Regions from separate parts of the Trichococcus sp. ES5 genome, predicted to be linked through region 2. Evidence: predicted binding sites of a transcription regulator. Region 2 holds the regulator's gene; each other region holds the start of a gene.
The links. The regulator LexA, encoded in region 2, represses DNA repair genes until DNA is damaged. The targets are predictions, from matches to a motif close to CNAACANNTGTTNG.

Region 1 (3,495 bases), on a different contig from region 2:
GCGGCTATCTGGCTGCATACGGAGGGCAAGAAATCAGCGAGGCAACTCGTAAGGCATTGTTGGAAAACTGGGGGGATTCGTGGAGAATAGCAACGCCCGGTTTGTGGTTCAAACGTTTTCCCTTCTGCTCAGCCGCTTTACACGGTGCGGATGCAGCCCGGCAGCTGGCAAAATTGCAATTGCCTGTCGAAAATATAGCAAACATAGCTATCATATTTCCTCCTGACGGGGATGCTGCGCTGATCCACAAACACCCAGTGACTGGGGAACAAGGCCGATTCAGCATCGAATATGTAGTAGCTCTGGCTCTATTGGGCCAGGCCTACACACTGGAAAAATTTGAGGCCAAGGCTATTTCCGATCAGGCCCAGCAGCTCATGAAAGTAATGTCCAGAAAATATGACGTTCATCATCTACCCGACTCTCAAGCAATTCCGAAGGGTAGATTCACAATCATCCGGATTGCGATGGCAGACGGAACTGTCCACACTCGGGAGGTCAGCGTGCCAATAGGATCTCCCGGAATGCCGTTGACGGATGCTGAGCTGGAAGCGAAATGGCAGGATGCAGCCCCTGATAAAAATAATTTGGAGAAAGTACCTGCTACTATCCGGGTGCTAGAAAAAAGCAGTCTGAACGATCTGATGGCTCTGTTATGACAGTGATTATTTGACAGCGTGCGGTGGGGGAGGCGCGACGAATGAGTCCAGCGCGATGACAGAGAGCTCCTCTCAAACAGAAACGACGGATTTGCTGCAACAGGTTCAGGATGCCGGTGTCATCAAAGTAGGCTTGATGGGGACTTACCAGCCGTATAATTTTTTGAATGAAAATCAGGAGATGGACGGCTTCGATGCAGACATCGCCAAAGAAATTGCCAAAGGTTTGGATGTGGATATTGAGTTTGTCTCACAAGAGTTTTCGGGGATGATAGCGGGACTGAAAGCGAATAAATTCGATATGGTCGTCAGTCAGATGACAATCACCGAAGACCGCAAGAAGGAAATGCTGTTCTCCGATCCTTATATCACTAACCAGGTTAAGGTCATCGTCAGCGAAACGAACACGGATATATTGTCGGTCAATGATTTCCCAGGCAAACAGATCGGAGTTGGCCTAGGCACCAATGATGAAACCTATCTGCGGACCGTTCTGATGCCGGAAGTCGGCGATTTCGAAATCCGCACCTATGACGATGTGATTACTTCGTTGAAGGATCTGGATGCCGGCAGAATCGATGCGACCATCAACAACCTGTATGCGCTGAAGCCGGTCATCGTGACGCATGAGATGCAATTTGCCAGGAATGTTGCTGACCGGATCATTTTCATGGCAGACGGTGTAGTAGTGGAGGAGGGGCAGCCAAAGGATTTCTTTGCCGCTCCGAAAACAGAACGGGCCAGAAAATTCCTGAAAATGGAGGAAAAGAGCGAAAGAAATGAGGAGAAGCTATGATCGTGAAGACGATATGGGAAGGCGGCCGTAAATTCACCGCCCAGGGTGATTCAGGCTACGATATCAAGATGGATGCAACGCCAGCGTATGGCGGGATGGGCGAGGGTGCCACTCCTACCGAGATGCTGCTGGCAGCTTTGGCAGGCTGCATCGGCATAGACGTGACGATGATTTTGAACCGCTATTTGGATAAAATCAGCAAACTGGAGTTCATCACAGACGGAACCCGTAAAGAAGAAGCTCCTAAAGGTTTTGTCGCTATCACTATCACTTTCGTAGTGGACGGCGACATTGATGGCAAAAGAGTTTGGCGTGCAATCGACTTGAGTGAAGAAAAATATTGCAGCGTTTCTGATTCTTTGAATGCCGAAATCACCTATGACATTATTTTAAACGGCGTGAAGCTCACCAGAGAAGTGTAATGAAACAGAATGGAAAGAAATGGGATCGGGGCCTGATGGATAAAGGCTCCGTATTTTTGTCGAAAAACAGTTTGCTGTGAAATACTTTACCAAGAAATAGTCCTCTGATATATTAATAGACGATTGAATAAAGCGATGAGGCTTTATCATGAGAATGAGAAGGGATGGAAATGAAACATGGCAGACATCACATTTGAAATTGTCGAAGAACTCGGCGTCCTGTCCACCTCCGCAAAAGGCTGGACGAAAGAACTGAACCTGGTCAGCTGGAACGGCCGACCGCCAAAATACGATATCCGCGAATGGAGCCCCGATCACGAAAAGATGGGCAAAGGACTGACCTTCAGCGAAGAAGAAATGGCTGCTCTCGCCAAACTATTGAAATAACCGAAGAGGCTGCATCAATCCAGAACGCTCCTTACTGGGTTGATGCAGCTTCTTCAGTTTTGAGGTTGAATATACGTTATCCTTAGAAATAACCCGCCAAAACCTTATTGGCGGGCAAAATCAATTCGAATCCTATTCAGTTTCCCCTCCAAAATCGTCTTGGCGGGGAAGTACAACCACACACGACACAAGATTCCCCGTCAAAACCAGTTTGACGGGGAATTCCGCCGCTAACCCTATCCCTTAGAATGCAGCATTGCATCAAGAATGGCTTGTGCCGTGGCGTTTCCCGCGTTGATAGAAGAGGAACATCAAAAAAGCGGAAAGCAAGGCGGTGGCGGAACCGAAGTAGAAAGGCACTTGGTTATTGAAAGTATCGTATAACCATCCGCCGATCAGACTGGCCGGCAATAGGGTCATTCCCAGGAGCGCATTGTATAGCCCCAACCCGGTGCCTTTTTTCTCCTTGCCGATGATGTCGGATACCAACGCTTTCTGGATGCCGTCCGTCGCCGCGCTGTAGAGGCCGTAAAAGGCGAAGAGGCCGACGATGGCGAAAGGGGTAGCCGCCTTGCCGAATCCAAAATAGATCAGCGCGAACATCAGATAGCCGCCGATGATGATGCGTTTACGTCCAATCTTATCGGACAGTTTCCCGAGCGGAACGGCGAAGGCGACGGAAACCGCATTGAACACCAGATACATGATCGGGATGAAGGCATCGCTGACGCCGACGTCGCTCGCTTTGATCAAAAGCAGGGCATCCGTTGAATTCCCCAGCGTGAAAAGGAAAACGATTGCCAGAAAAAGGTAGAAATCCTTGGGAAAATCCCGGAAGGATATTTTTCCTAGCCGTTCCGATTTGGTGCGTTTGGCTTCCTTCACAAAAAAGAGGATCGACAGCAGTCCCAAAAATCCCGGAATGGCCGCAAACAGGAAGACGCGTCGGTAATCGCCAGGAAAAGCGGCCAGTACAGCGAAGGCGGTCAGCGGCCCGACGATGGCTCCGCTGTTGTCCATCGCTTTATGGAAACCGAAATTCAGACCGGCGTTGTTGTTTTCTTCAGAAGAACCGGCCACAAGACTGTCCCGGGGAGCGGTGCGGATGCCTTTGCCGACGCGTTCGACAAAACGGATCGACAGGACCTGCAAGGGCGTCGTCACGAATGCGAACAGCGGGGAAAGGAGCGCGGTGATGCCGTAACCGATGATCATGAAAGGCTTGTTGCGG
Region 2 (3,495 bases):
TTTTGCAACGACATCTTTTGTCATTGCTTCGAAATCACGAATATCCTCTTCTTCTTCACCAAAAGTTTTGATGACTTTGACGCCGGATACGCTCTCTTGCGTTTTGTCATTCAAACTCGAGAAAGCGGCCTGTGCTTTGCGGAATCGTTTATGCATCTTTTGTCCGAGGATTCGTGACACCAACGTCAAAGCCGGCAATGGGATCATAGCAATGAGCGTCAAACGCCAATCGATCAAGAAGAACATCGTAAAGAGCGTGATCCCGCCTGAAGAAATTGAATCTGCCAATGTCAGGATACCTGCGCCAGCGACCATGCGGATGGCATTCAAATCATTCGTCGCATGCGCCATCAGATCGCCTGTCCTGTACTTTTGGAAGAAGACAGCATCCATTTCGGTGAAATGCTTGAACAATCTTGACCGAAGTATCTTTTCCAGTTCTGCTGAAGTTCCCCAAATCTTCATCCGCCAAATATAACGGAAGAGGTACTGCAGCACGCCCGCTATCAATATGATCGCTGTCCACTTCCACAAAGACGCCATCGTTAACGTGCCAAGTGCTATTTCATCGATAATGATTCCGACGATGCGCGGCGATACAACCTGAAGTATAGCCACAATGATCAGGAAAAAGACGCCCACAAAATAGGCTTTCCATTCCTGACGAAAAAACCAACTCAATTTTTTGAAAATACTCACGGATATTTCCCCTTTCTTGCGTTTATTCAGACAAAATAAAAATGTGGAACCGTAAAGATCCACATTTTGTATATTATTTCATTAGTCTATTTCTTTTTCTTTGTTGATTGTGCTTTCATCGAAGCCATAATTTGTTTAACTTTTCTTTCGGATGGTTTTTGACCCATCTGCATCATCATAGAACGCAACATTTCTTCATTGATCGGTGGATTTTCTTCAAAATATTTTACCATATAACGTCTTGCAAGGAAAAATCCGCCAACCGCGCCTATTACTATTCCTAAAATAACCATCATTACCCATGCTGTTGTTGACACGTATTCATCCCCCTTTCCAAAGCATTCATTCATTAATTGTACTAAAGATTATGAGAAAAAGAAATAGCAATCACGGATAAATTTAGCGATTTTTGGAAAACGCTTCAACATTTGCTGGATTTGTGGCAATACTAGGCATATTCTTACATAATTTTCAAAGAACATGCGAACATCTGTTTGATTTTTTGGGGGATTAATGGTATCCTAAACGATATAAATATAGGATTACGGAGATGATGATCTCATGGTTAAAAATAAAGATTCACGCCAAATTGAAGTGCTTCAATACATTTATGAAGAAGTCCAGGAAAAGGGCTACCCGCCGACCGTAAGGGAAATCGGAAATGCGGTAAAACTGTCATCTACATCTACAGTTCATGGCCATCTGTCGCGTCTTGAAAAAAATGGTTTTATCCAGCGGGATCCTACAAAACCCCGTGCGATAGAATTGACCCAAGCAGGTCTGGACAAATTGGGGATCCTATCAGATAAAATGCCGTTGTTGGGTACTGTCACAGCCGGAGCGCCCATACTTGCCGTAGAAGAAGCAACCGACTATTTCCCGGTTCCCCCGGATCTGCAATCCAATGCGGGATCTTTATTCATGTTGAAAATCCGCGGAGAAAGCATGATCGATGCCGGCATCTTCGATGGCGACTCCGTCATTGTCAGAAAACAGAACACGGCTGAAAACGGAGATATCGTCATAGCCATGACGGACGATGATGAAGCGACCTGCAAACGTTTCTACAAAGAAAATAACTACTATCGTCTGCAACCTGAAAATTCGAGCATGGATCCGATCATCCTGGATTCTGTCCTCATCCTGGGTAAAGTAGTCGGCCTGTACCGGAACCACATCATTTAAAGAACAGTCCTCCAACTGACGCAAAAAGGCTGCCAACCGGCAGCCTTTTTGCGTGTCTATGCTTATTTAGGATTGCTTCTCTTAGTATTCCATCAGCGTGAAGATGTCATACCCTTGGATCAGATCTCTGCCCTTTAAATCCAGCAACTCGATCAAGAACGCCAAGCCCACAACTTCTCCGCCTAATTTTTCAACCAATTCTATAGTCGCGGCTGTAGTGCCGCCAGTAGCCAACAAATCATCACAGACCAGCACTTTATCGCCAGGCAAGATGGCGTCTTGATGCAGTTGCAATGTCGCTTTCCCGTATTCCAGCCCGTAGGATACTTCTACTGTTTCGCGGGGCAATTTGCCTTTTTTGCGGGCCATCGCGAATCCGCAGCCTAATTCCACAGCCACAGGGCAACCGACCATGAAGCCACGCGCTTCAGGTCCGACTACTTTATCAACATTCAAGTCTTGAGCATATTTCACGATTTCCTTGATTGAATAACGATAGGCTTCGCCATTTGCCATCAAAGGGGAAATATCGCGGAAAATGATGCCTTGTTCCGGAAAATCTTTTACGTCAGCAATATATTTTTTTAAATCCATTTTTATGTTCCTCCTAATTATTGAACCATCATCTGTTCATTCAACCATTTTGTCAGTTGCGAAAACGGGCTGTAGATGAATATTTTTTCAGCTTCCATTTTCTGCAGGCGATCTTTGTATACTTGTGTATCAGCCAAAGCCCTTTTGACGGGATTCTTGACCTCATTGATGAAACCATTGTCTATTGTAACAAATCCCGCCTCCAAAAACACTTGAATCATGAAAATGGCAAGATTTTTCTTGATTTTTAAATATTCTGCCAAAGCATCTAATCGATTTCTCACGTCGATATCCTTATGCGAACGGATATACTGGTAAAATTTTGCAAACTGGTCTTTAGGAGGAACGCCATCTGCGTATACGCCATTCGATTCATGAGAGACGACATACACATTTTCGAACTGATTACTCTTCAGGAGATTCGCCAAAAGGTTCAGCTTCAAAGGACATTCGAAGAGCACGAGATTCTTGGCGCTGACGGCCTGCAAGGCATCCACTGTATTGTCCGTGAGCAAGGCCGCATTCGAACTGCTTGGAATACGCTCATAAAATTGTTTCATGATGTTGGAAGTCGAAAATAGATACAAGGCATCTTCCACAGCCAATACCGATTCTTGGATGACCGAACTCCTTTTGTCAAAAAACTGAACATGTTTATTTTTAATGTCCCTCAACTGCAGTTGAGGCTTCGCGCTGTCCCGCCAAACATTAATTGAAAGCTCGCCGATTAGGGAAACGACATCCGCTTCATTCAAATGATTGCTGATGCTCCCCTTATTGAAGCCGATCACATCCAGAAAAAGCTCCTTATCCTTGAGCTTGAACTTTAGATGCTTGTTGTCGGCACCGATTTGTCTGATGTCTGTCAAAGGTACATTTTGGAAGCCGAATATCGGCTTCGGATTGTCGGTACCATATGGTTTCAGCAACTCCAATTCCTTCAAAAACGGCAAGGTGACGTCAGCAAGCGGCAAGATGGCGTCTATATAAATGGATTCGCCCAGCACGATTGCATCA
Region 3 (3,495 bases), on a different contig from region 2:
TCATGATGATAATTTTGTCATAATTGCAATCCTCGATATCAAAATCCGCCCCGACGCCTGCGCCTACTGTGTAGATGATCGTGTTGATTTCCTCGTTCTTCAGTATATCCTGCATGCTCGCGCGTTCGGTATTGATGACTTTCCCACGCAGCGGGAGGATCGCCTGGAACTTGCGGTCGCGTCCTTGTTTGGCGGACCCGCCGGCGGAATCACCCTCGACTAGGTATAGTTCGTTCTTTTTCGGATTTTTGCTTTGGGCAGGTGTCAACTTGCCGGACAACAGTGATTCGTTTTTTTGGCGTTTTTTGCCATTTCGCGTCTCTTCACGGGCTTTTCGCGCTGCGTTTCTGGCCTCTCTGGCTTTGAGGGATTTCCTGGCAAGCATTTGGGCTGTTTCGCCATTCTCGGTCAGATAGATGCTTAATTTTTCGCTGATGAGGCCATCAACGGCGGCCCGCGCTTGTGGTGTGCCTAATTTCTCTTTCGTTTGGCCTTCGAATTGCAGCAGGTTTTCTGGAACGCGCAAGGACAACACTGCCGAAAGGCCTTCACGGACATCACTGCCTTCAAGATTCTTCTCCTTCTCTTTGATCAGGTTCATCTTCCGGGCGTATTCGTTGAAGGCTTTGGTGATGGCTGTCTTCGCACCGGTTTCGTGGGTGCCGCCATCCTTAGTGCGGACGTTGTTGACGAAAGACAAAATCGTCTCCGAATAACCATCGTTATACTGGAAGGAAAATTCAATTTCAATCCCATCTGCTTCTCCACTGAAATACACGACATCATGCAGTGTATCTTTTTCTTCATTTAAGTAAGCAACGAATTCCTTGATTCCTTCTTCGAAGTAAAAAGTATCGCTTTGTTCCGTCCGTTCATCTTTCAGCGTGATGGTCAAACCTTTCAATAAAAAGGCTGATTCCCTGAACCGCTCCGCCAAAACCTCATAGGATAGTTGCGCTGTTCCGAAAACTTCCTTGTCGGGTAAAAAGTGAATCGAAGAGCCTGAACCTTTTGCAGCACTTTTTGCCTTAGTCAATTTACTGGCAGGTTTCCCGCCATCCTTGAATTTCATCGTATAGACTGTGCTCTCTCGGATGACGGACACTTCCAGCCACTCGGACAGGGCATTGACGACACTTGCACCCACTCCATGGAGGCCTCCTGAAGTTTTGTAGCCTCCTTGACCGAATTTGCCACCAGCATGCAACACTGTGAAAATGACTTGGATGGTTGGTACACCTGAAGCATGAAACCCAGTCGGCATACCGCGGCCATTATCTTTGACACTAATGCTTTGGTCTTTGTGGATCGTGATATCGATTTTATCGGCAAACCCCGATAAAGCCTCGTCAACTGCATTGTCGACTATTTCATATACTAAATGATGCAGTCCACGTGCGTCGGTCGAACCGATATACATACCTGGCCGTTTCCTGACTGCTTCAAGTCCTTCCAACACTTGGATGGAGTCGTCATTGTATTTATTCTCATTATTTTGTGCCATAAAAAAACTCCTTCATCTCTGTTCTGAACCGAACATCTATTCTATCATACTGTATAATTTTCACTTTGAAAAGTATTAAAAATAAGACAGAATTCTGCCTCCTATAGGAAAAATGTCGATTAAATGGTAAAATGAACTGGAATTGTTTTATATTGGAGTTTTAAACTAGGAGTGAAGTGAGAATGACAGCAGTCGTCATCGTCCTAGCCTATCTTTTGGGTTCTATCCCTTCAGGCATTTGGATTGGAAAATATTTTTATCATACAGACATCCGCACATACGGCAGCGGGAACAGCGGAACCACGAACACCTTCCGCGTTTTAGGGAAAAAAGCCGGTACAATCGTCTTGATCATGGACATGCTGAAAGGCTCGGCGGCAACTTTACTGCCGATATGGTTAGGGGCCGAAATTCACCCTTTGCTGGCCGGTGTTGTGGCAGCATTAGGGCATACTTATCCCCTTTTTGCGGGATTCAAAGGCGGTAAGGCAGTCGCTACAAGCGGCGGTATCATTTTGGCTTACAACCCCCTTTTTTTTACAGAAGTGATCATCGCTTTCGTCATCTATCTTTATTTCTCCAGAATGGTCAGCTTGTCCAGCATATTGGTCTGTTTTACGGCAATCTTCCTTTCCTTCTTTTTTAAGGATTGGCCGTTGACGATTGTTACGATCCTTCTGACGATTTTCATCATCTATCGTCACCGTTCCAACATTTACCGGATCAAGAATGGGACGGAAAGCAAAGTACCTTTCGGCTACAAATCAAAGAGCGTCAAAGAATAAAAGAATAAGGCAGGACCGTAAATCGTTGCTGATTTACGGTCCTGCCTTTTTAGTGTAACTAGGCAACGATTTAGAAGAACGCGACCCTATGGACATAATAACGTTTATTTCCTGGTTCAAGTGATTGGATGGCTGTTTTCCGTTCCAACGCCCCATCCGAATCCGACCTGTCAGCCAATCCGCACCAAGGTTCCAAACAGACGTAAGTTGCGTCTTGCTGCGGCTTCGTCCAAATACCTAAGTAATCAAAATCTTCATAGGACAGTATAACTCCGTGCTCGCCTTTATTAGATGCCAACGTCACCGTCGTCGGTTCCGGCGTTTTCAAAATAATGGCATCATTCAGGAATAGTTCTCTTTGCAGCGGGAAATTGTTCTGATCCACTTCAAGTGCTTTGTTTGCGGATAGATACGGCCCTTCCAGCAAGAAGCGCTCTCGGGAAGTTTCAGGAGTCATCTTGATGTAATAATCTTCTAATGTCTCACCCTCTGTCAACGGCACGTTGAAGCCTGGATGCCCCCCAATCGAATAGTACATCGTATTTTCATCAAGATTCTTCACCTTGTAAATGACGGACAACTGGTTCTCGAACAATTGATAAGTCAACTGCAATTCAAACAAAAATGGATAAACATCTTTGAAGTGACCGTTCGGCGCAAGAATGAATGTAATACTGTCAGTCAGGCGCTCATGCACTGAAAATTTCGAGTCGCGGGCAAAACCGTGTTGCCCCATTGGGTAAGTATTACCTTTATATCGGAAGGAGTCCTCCTTCAGGCGTCCTACGAAAGGAAATAGAACAGGGGCATGTCTGTTCCAAACTTTCTCATCAGCTTGCCAAATATATTCGATACCAGTTTTCTTTGCGACTACACTGGATATTTCTGCACCTTTATCCTTTACGGTTACTATAAGGTGCTCATTTTCGATTACAAACTCCATGACATTTCCCCCTAGTTTGGCTTTACACCAATTTGGTTACTGATCATTTCTTTGATACAAAGCCTTTTTTAAAGCATCAAGCAATTCTGGAGAAACGACTCTGATGAATGTCCCCTTCATGCCGAGCGATCTCGTCTCGAGAATACCGGCTGATTCCAGCTTCCTTAAAGCATTCACAATCACGGAGCGCGTTATATTTTTTTCTTCCGCAATTTTCGATGCGGTGATGCGTTCCTCTAAGGATGGAAAACTCTCAAAAATAG
Region 4 (3,495 bases), on a different contig from region 2:
AAGTACCCAGCCTTATTTGAATCGGGCTTGGGCTTTGGATCGGTTTGTGCTGGATGACTCATTTCTGTACATTATGAGCTTGGACCCGCAACTGCACCAGACCGACTTCCGCACGCTCATTTTTTTCAAAGACGGTCGCCTCATCAAAACGCGCGAAAACAGCAACAATGTGATGTTCTCTTTGTTTGAACTGATTGGTTTCGATTATGATTTCATTCGCGGGATCTCCACACGGGTCAGCGGCAAGGATACCCATTGTGTTCCCTATATTTTTGGGAGGTACCGATTTTTGCCGTTGAGCGGTCCGACCCGCAAAAACAGTTCCTGGATCAATCTTTCAAAGGTGCTGCATTCCCGGACTTTAAAAGGGGAAAAGGGAGTGGAAGTCCACTTCGTGAATCAGCATGTTTTCCACTTACCGGTGCGTCCGCAATTTTTCACCGAAAAAGTCAAACAAGCCAGCCAAACCGTTCATCGCCAAAATCACCTTTTGCACAGCGTCCTGACAAATTTCGATTACGCTGATGGAATAAAAGAAGAGCGCAAGCACAATTTGCTTGGGAACGCGTTACACGCCAATGCGGCTCGGCTTTCGACGATTCCGATGGATGAATATATCCAAATTGTTCAGTTTTCTTTGGCTGAAACGGCTTTGCGCCATCCTTCGTTGCGTGACAACCCGGTTGCGGACGAGGCGCTGCATCTGCTGCGGGAGAATCTGTATGGGGGACTTCCCCATTTAAGGAATGCACCCATCTGATCAGCGGTGCCGAGTAAAGTTTAGTATGATGGGAAAATAGGCTATCATTTGTGATTCAGGTTGAAGTATTTTACAATGAGTTCAAAGAATAAATCTTCAGTCATGGGAGGAATCGTTATGGACAAGAGAATCGAAGGTACCTTTGCTAATCAGGAAATGTTGCTTGATGTAATTACGCATCTGATTAAGCATGAGGGCTATGCGCCTGAGCAACTGCTGGTCATCACCCGCAACGGAAAAAGCAATTTCATCACGGAAGAGACGGCTGTACAAGTTATCGTAACCGGTGAAGACCGTGAGGAGGACTCCTTATGGGACAAAATCGTTAAGTTCTTTACGGTGGATTTGGAAGAGGAAGAGGAGGAAGCCATTTTCGAGCGCTACGGCATTGACGAGGATACGTACGAACGGTTTGAGGATGCTTTGGATGATGGGGAATTGTTGCTGCTGATCGATGATGCCGCTCCGATCAATGATGAACATGCCGAATTTCTCGTGCGCGATGGCATTTTGCCTGACGAAAAAGCCGTCCCTGTTGCAGCCATCACTGCCACGAAACCGGATTGGGCATCCGCCGATAGCGAAGAAGCCGGCGATGTTCCGGCTCATTCAATCGAAGCCGAGAAACAGCTCGAAGTCACCGAAGTTGCAGCTGCGTCGCCTACACAACCAGCCGATGTGACCGACGACATCACCGGACAACGCATCGAAGCTGAAACGGTGGCGGATCCTGCAATGGCAGAAGACAGTCACCGGTTGCCTGAAATGCAGTTTGACAAAGATGACTCCTTGCAGGAACTGGAAGAAGAGAAGGAACAGTTTTCCAAAGACCCATTTGGAGGCGACACGGTTGCTGCAGAAACCGTTGAAGATGCGGAAGATATCGAGCCTGATTATGAAGAGACGGATAAACCGAAACCGGCTCTGTGATTGACAGAAACACCCAGGGCTGCCTCGAAAGAATGAGGCAGCCCTGGGTGTTTTTAGCACGCGGCGGGAATTTCGAACATACGTTTTGTTCCTTTCGTTTTTTGTGTGTATAATAGCAAGTGAGATTCGCCGAAAGGATGTATAGAATGGACCATACCGAGGAACAGGCTGAAAAATTGCCTGTCGTAACAAAAATAACTGTCCAGAAAAAACGCAAGGACCGTTTCAACGTCTTCATTGACGGGGAGTACGCCTTTCCGATATCGGAAGCCGTACTGATCAAGGTCGGCTTGCATAAAGGGATGACGCTCACGAAAGAGCGCAGCGCTGAAATCGAGAAGGAAAATTACGATTACATGGCTTATACGACAGCAGTCAATTATCTGTCCTACAGCCTGCGCAGTGAGAAAGAAGTCCGCAAAAAACTGTATGACGAAGAAATCAGCCCGGACGCAATCGAACGTGCTTTGACGCGGCTGATCGAACAGAATTACGTCAATGACCGTATCTATGGCGAAAGCTACACGCGCACGGCGGCTAACCTGAACCTGAAGGGACCGCAACTCATCGCCAACGAACTGAAAGGAAAGGGCTTGTCGGAAGAAGATATCGCCATTTCCCTGCAACAATATCCGCATGAGTTGCAGTTGGAAAATGCCCAAACGATTGCTGAGAAGCAACTGCGCAAACAAAGCCGGGTTTCTTCGCATGAAGCAGCTTCAAAAATCCGTCTCCATCTGCATCAGAAAGGCTATCCTTCCGACATCGTCCTGGAAGTTATGGGAGAGATCGAAACGGAGAAAGAGGAAGAGGATGAAATGGCCGCATTGCGTCTGCAAGGGGACAAGCTTTGGCGCCGTTATGAGCGCAAAGCGAAAGGCCGTGAGCTGCAGCAAAAAGTGAGATCGGGCCTTTACCAAAAAGGCTACCAGGGAGACATGATCTCCGCCTATATCGAAGAAAAGGAACAGGAAGCAGAATAATGACAAATTCGGAACATACAAAAATATTCAAAGCAGCCGGCATCGAAATGTGGCCGGCCGAGAAAATACAGGCTTTCCGCAAAGCGCTGTTGGACTGGTACGACAAAGAGAAACGCGATCTGCCTTGGCGCCGGACGAGCGATCCCTATAGCATCTGGGTTTCGGAAATCATGCTGCAGCAGACACGGGTGGATACGGTCATCCCGTATTATCATAATTTCCTGGATAAATTCCCGGACATCGCAGCGCTGGCGGCAGCGCCGGAAGACGCGATCCTGAAGGCGTGGGAAGGGCTGGGTTATTATTCTCGTGTCAAGAACATGCAGAAAGCGGCGCAACAGATCGTCGCCGATTACAATGGTGTTTTCCCTAAGAATCCGCAGGAAATCGCTAAGCTGAAGGGCATCGGACCGTATACAGCAGGCGCCGTCTCCAGCATCGCTTTCCAGATACCGGAGCCGGCAGTCGACGGAAACGTCATGCGCGTCATGAGCCGGTTGTTCGAAATCGATGCCGACATCGCCAAACCAGCCAGCCGGAAAACTTTTGAAGCGGTCGTGCGGGAATTGATCGACCCGGAGCGACCAGGCGACTTCAATCAAGCGTTGATGGATCTGGGCTCGAGCATCTGTTCGCCGCTGAATCCGCAGCCTGAAATCAGCCCGATCAAGGCCTTCAATGCCGCCTACAAAAACGGGACGATGCATCTTTATCCGGTCAAAAGCAAAGCGAAAAGACCGGTACCGATGAATCTGCAGGGTATCATCCTGCAAAACAAGGAAAAGCAGTTCCTTTTGGAGAAGCGTCCGAGCAGCGGGCTAC

Region 1: the regulator LexA is predicted to act here: its motif matches at 1,938-1,951, upstream of TES5_RS07890 (YdbC family protein).
Region 3: the regulator LexA is predicted to act here: its motif matches at 1,534-1,547, upstream of parE (DNA topoisomerase IV subunit B).
Region 4: the regulator LexA is predicted to act here: its motif matches at 1,764-1,777, upstream of recX (recombination regulator RecX).

The regions. Positions count from the first base shown of each region.
Region 1 is NZ_FJND01000008.1:10,379-13,873, forward strand. It holds gene TES5_RS07875 (MmgE/PrpD family protein) at 1-659, shown strand, start outside; gene TES5_RS07880 (ABC transporter substrate-binding protein) at 715-1,455, shown strand; gene TES5_RS07885 (OsmC family protein) at 1,452-1,877, shown strand; gene TES5_RS07890 (YdbC family protein) at 2,055-2,264, shown strand; gene TES5_RS07895 (MFS transporter) at 2,526-3,495, opposite strand, start outside.
Region 2 is NZ_FJND01000002.1:155,134-158,628, forward strand. It holds gene TES5_RS02910 (ABC transporter ATP-binding protein) at 1-699, opposite strand, end outside; gene TES5_RS02915 (YneF family protein) at 786-1,016, opposite strand; gene lexA (transcriptional repressor LexA) at 1,261-1,884, shown strand; gene TES5_RS02925 (adenine phosphoribosyltransferase) at 1,966-2,478, opposite strand; gene recJ (single-stranded-DNA-specific exonuclease RecJ) at 2,496-3,495, opposite strand, start outside.
Region 3 is NZ_FJND01000004.1:164,485-167,979, reverse strand. It holds gene parE (DNA topoisomerase IV subunit B) at 1-1,504, opposite strand, end outside; gene plsY (glycerol-3-phosphate 1-O-acyltransferase PlsY) at 1,687-2,289, shown strand; gene TES5_RS05495 (aldose 1-epimerase family protein) at 2,360-3,232, opposite strand; gene codY (GTP-sensing pleiotropic transcriptional regulator CodY) at 3,269-3,495, opposite strand, start outside.
Region 4 is NZ_FJND01000005.1:152,124-155,618, forward strand. It holds gene TES5_RS06465 (competence protein ComK) at 1-760, shown strand, start outside; gene TES5_RS06470 (general stress protein) at 878-1,690, shown strand; gene recX (recombination regulator RecX) at 1,837-2,673, shown strand; gene mutY (A/G-specific adenine glycosylase) at 2,673-3,495, shown strand, end outside.